Regions from separate parts of the Lactobacillus sp. N54.MGS-719 genome, predicted to be linked through region 1. Evidence: predicted binding sites of a transcription regulator. Region 1 holds the regulator's gene; the other holds the start of a gene.
What was found. Region 1 encodes LexA, which represses DNA repair genes until DNA is damaged. Its sites were predicted from a motif close to CNAACANNTGTTNG; they were not measured.

Region 1 (2,414 bases):
AGTTCTGCGGCCCCGCCCCAAATTTGCTTACGCCAAAAGTAGCGCAAAATATATAAAACGAAGGCGGCAGCTAACACAGCTAGAATCAACATTCCATATTGCCCCCATGAGATGTGACCTTGATCCAGCTGATCCGCCATCAGTCCTAATACTCTTGGCGGAATTAAGTTGGCTAAAGAGGTTAAAGCAAGAAAAGTAATTCCGATAATATAACGTTTCCTTTCTTGTTTAAAAAACCAACCCAGTTTTTTAAATATGTTCATTTACTCACTCCATTCTTTAAAAAGAACACCAAAAAAGACGAAGGAATAATCCTTCGCCTTAACACCACAAAATAATCTAATAATTACTTTTGTTGATGCTTCATCATGTTCATTACTTGATGAACCTTCTTATTAGAAGGTTTTTGTCCCATTTGAGACATCATAGCAACGATCATATCTTCACTAATAGGAGGATTTTCCTTAAAGTATTTCTTCATGTATGCTCTTGCACCATAAAAACCTGCTGTTGCACCAACTAAAAGTGCAATAATAATCAAAAATATTGCTAAACCTAAATTCATATTATATCCTCCATCTAACTAACAATAATATCTTACATAATTTTTCACTTTTTTAAAAGGCTTAATTAATCTTTTCTAAGACCTTTTCTTCTTTGAGCGCGTTTAGCTCTTTCAGAAGTAACTTCTTTACCATTCTTATCGATGATTACCATATCCTCGACATCTTGCTTAAAAGCAGCTCTGAAGTTTGCGATAAATTTCTTATGAAGTTCCTTACGCTCTTGTTCCTCTGCAGGTGTTAAGCCTTCTCTTTCCTTCTTGTGGTAAAGTTCATTAATGCGATCAGTTACCTTTTTTTCTTCTTCTTTACTCATAATATCTTTATTCATAATATCCACCTCACATTGACAATCATTAGTCTACCTTATTTTTAAACTAAAAAAAAGGTATAATTCTTAGAACGCTTGTTTGAGATTATTTGATTTTTCTGTTAAAATTACTTATAAGAATAAATAACTAAAATTAACGGAGAAAATGAAAATGCCTAAGAAAAACAGTGAAACTAAACAATTAGAAATTTTACGCTATATTTATGACACTGTCGAACATCGCGGCTTCCCACCTACAGTGCGTGAGATTTGTACCGCAGTTAATCTATCTTCAACTTCAACTGTCCACGGACATTTAGCTCGTCTTGAGCGCAAGGGCTTATTAATTAAGGACGCTACTAAGCCACGTGCCTTAGAAATTACCCCTGAAGGTAAAGATGCCCTTGGCATTAAGCCAAAGGAAATTCCAGTTGTCGGCGTGGTTACCGCAGGTCAACCAATCCTTGCAGTACAGGACATTGATGAATACTTCCCACTTCCACCAGATTTGGAAAATGATGCTGGTGAACTCTTCATGCTTAAGGTTCACGGTGAAAGTATGATCAACGCTGGTATTCTTAATGGCGATAGCGTCATTGTCAGAAAACAAAATTCAGCTAACAACGGTGAAATTGTTGTTGCTATGACCGAAGAAAATGAAGCCACAGTTAAGCGTTTCTACAAGGAAAACGGTCATTACCGCCTCCAACCTGAAAATGATACTATGGATCCAATCATTTTGCCAAAGGTAAGCATTTTGGGTAAGGTTGTTAGCCTTTACCGTAACAATATTGATTAATAATATTCACGAAATAAGCTAAATTGAATTTAGCTTATTTTTTTAGCAAAAGATTGTTTAGTTGCTCTTCAAATAAAGGCATCCATTTCTCTAAATAGCCAGCACGCGTTGGATGGATTTCATCAGCCATATAAAGTGAATCTTGCTTTTTAAATTCGGAATTATGATAAAGATCCAGTACTTGAACTCCCCATTTTTTAGCAAGTTCAAGCGTACTATCTACCATTTGTTCATACAAATTACTTTCAAAGTATGGATTGGTATAAATCAAAATAGGACAATCCCACTTTTTGTGTGCTTCATTGACGATATACTCAATAGAACCAATAATGGTTTGCGTATCAAAAGTATCATCTGAACTGATTTTACCCAGTTTTTGATTGGTATTGGCATCATTAGTTGACAGTTGCAAGACAAGCATGTCTGGCTTATCTTCTTTAAGCTCTTCCTTAAAACGGGCAACGTATGAGTCACCATGATAGCTTGTATCTTGATCTACCAAAGTCGTGCCATTTTCAGCATCTTTAATAGCGTCGATTCCGTCTTTCTTCCATAAATAATCTACAAATGATTCACCTAAGGCACCAAAGCCAAAAGTAACTGATGAACCTAAGAACAAAATCTTCTTATGACGCAATGGACTTTCAATCGTTTTAACACTATTCAAACTATACTTGCGGCTGTTGCCAGGCAAATATGCAAGTTCAGTATATTTACGTTGATTTAGGGGATGCTCATCCAA
Region 2 (2,414 bases), on a different contig from region 1:
CAGCGGTGGCGACAACGGAAACAATGGTAATTAAGGCTTAGGAGAAGTAAAGAATAATGAATTTACCTAATAAACTTACTGTATTTAGAATCTTTTTGATTCCAGTATTTATGTTAATTATAATTTTTGGTGGGGATGCACATACGGTAGCTGCAGGTTACACCGTTTACTGGAGTAGAGTAATTGCTGCGATCGTATTCGCAATTGCTTCAGCAACCGACTGGTTTGACGGTCATATTGCTCGTTCACGTAACATGGTTACTAACTTTGGTAAGTTTGCTGACCCATTGGCAGACAAGATGTTAACTATGACTGCATTTATTTACTTAGTTGACTTAAAGCTTGCTCCAGCATGGGTTGTAGCAATTATCGTTTGCCGTGAATTAGCAGTTACTGGTTTGCGTTTAATCTTGGCAGAAAACAAAGGCCAAGTTTTGGCAGCTAAGATGCCAGGTAAGATTAAGACCACTTGCCAAATGCTTTCAATCATTTTCTTGTTGATTGGTAACTTCTGGTACATTGGTACTATCTTACTTTACTTAGCATTGATCTTTACTATTTACTCAGGTTACGACTACTTCCACCAATCATGGGGCGTATTCAAGGGTTCAATGTAATAGATTATTAATAATTGATTAAAAGAAGCAAGTTTTTGCTTCTTTTTTTATTTTCTCAGAAAAAAATGAGCCTTTTTTGCGTAATAAAAAGTGTGGGGAAAATGATTTGAACATTCGTTTGCATTTTGCTTGCAAATTGGTTGTTGAACAAAGTATAATTATTAAGTACGAAAATTTAGGAGGTAGCAATGGCCAAAGATGAAAAGCAAGCTGCATTAGACGCAGCTCTTAAGAAAATTGAAAAGAACTTTGGAAAAGGTGCCGTTATGCGTATGGGTGAAAAAGCAGATACGCAAATTTCAACAGTGCCAACCGGTTCACTTGCCTTAGATGCCGCTATTGGTGTTGGTGGTTATCCTCGTGGCAGAATTATCGAAATTTATGGTCCAGAATCATCTGGTAAGACTACTGTAGCCCTTCATGCAGTTGCTGAAGTGCAAAAACGTGGCGGAACAGCTGCTTATATCGATGCCGAAAACGCAATGGATCCGGCTTACGCAGAAGCTTTGGGCGTGGACATTGATTCATTGATTCTTTCACAACCTAATACTGGTGAAGAAGGTTTGCAAATTGCCGATACCTTGATTTCCAGTGGTGCGATTGACATTGTGGTAGTTGACTCTGTAGCTGCCTTAGTACCACGTGCCGAAATTGAAGGTGAGATGGGGGATGCTCACGTCGGCTTGCAAGCTCGTTTGATGAGTCAAGCTTTGCGTAAATTATCAGGTACCATTTCTAAGACTAAGACAATTGCGATCTTTATTAACCAGATCCGTGAAAAAGTTGGTGTCATGTTTGGTAACCCTGAAACCACACCAGGTGGTCGAGCACTTAAGTTCTACTCAACTATTCGTCTTGAAGTAAGAAGAGCAGAACAAATTAAGCAATCAGGTGATGTTCTTGGTAACCGCGTTAAGATTAAGGTTGTTAAGAATAAGGTTGCTCCACCATTCAAGGTTGCCGAAGTTGATATCATGTATGGCAAGGGTATTTCACAAAGTGGTGAATTGCTTGATATGGCTACCGACAAGGATATTATTGATAAGGCTGGTTCATGGTACTCATACAAGAATGACCGAATTGGCCAAGGGCGTGAGAATGCCAAGAAGTATCTTGAAGATCACCCAGATATTTATCAAGATATTCAAGAACAGGTTCGTAAGGCTTATGGAATTGACGAAAAGTCAATTGCTGATCGCGAGAATCCTGAAAAGATCAAGGAAAAGCATGAAGAAGCACAACAAAAAGAATCTGATGCCAAAGATGCTGAAAAAACTAAATAATATTAGTCTTTACCTTGGAATTTATTCCAAGGTTTTTTATCATGATTGACATGGACTCATAGGTTCTTTATCATAAAAGTTGTGTGAATAATTCTAAAAAAAGGCGATAGTAATCATGAATACAATAATTATGATTCCCGTCGCAACTGCCATTGTTTCACTTTTGGTGGGTACAGGCATTGGTTATGCAATTCGTAAGCATTCTTGGGAACAAAAGGCCCAGAATGCGCAAAATGATGCAGACCATATTTTGGCTGATGCTAAAGCACAGGTAGCTGCTGCTGAAGCAGAAGTCAACGCACAAAAGCAAGCAGCAGAAGCTGTTAAGCAAAGTGCTGAAAATACTAAGAAAGAAAAGATTCTTGAAGCTCAAGAACAAATTCGTGATTTTAGGCAAAAAACCGAAGATGAGTTAAATGTCAAAAAGGACAACTTAGCTCGGGAAAAGAACCGTTTACAACAACGTGAAGATACCTTAGATCATAAGACTTCTTTGTTAGATGAAAGAGAAACT

Region 2: a site for LexA is predicted at 725-738, ahead of recA (recombinase RecA). Genes of this name have one in related genera too.

Annotation. Positions count from the first base shown of each region.
Region 1 is NZ_LARO01000001.1:59,040-61,453, reverse strand. It holds gene WS44_RS00335 (ABC transporter transmembrane domain-containing protein) at 1-263, opposite strand, end outside; gene WS44_RS00330 (YneF family protein) at 347-565, opposite strand; gene WS44_RS00325 (DUF896 domain-containing protein) at 631-894, opposite strand; gene lexA (transcriptional repressor LexA) at 1,046-1,672, shown strand; gene WS44_RS00315 (SGNH/GDSL hydrolase family protein) at 1,707-2,414, opposite strand, start outside.
Region 2 is NZ_LARO01000005.1:61,653-64,066, forward strand. It holds gene WS44_RS01900 (helix-turn-helix domain-containing protein) at 1-34, shown strand, start outside; gene pgsA (CDP-diacylglycerol--glycerol-3-phosphate 3-phosphatidyltransferase) at 57-617, shown strand; gene recA (recombinase RecA) at 806-1,900, shown strand; gene rny (ribonuclease Y) at 2,016-2,414, shown strand, end outside.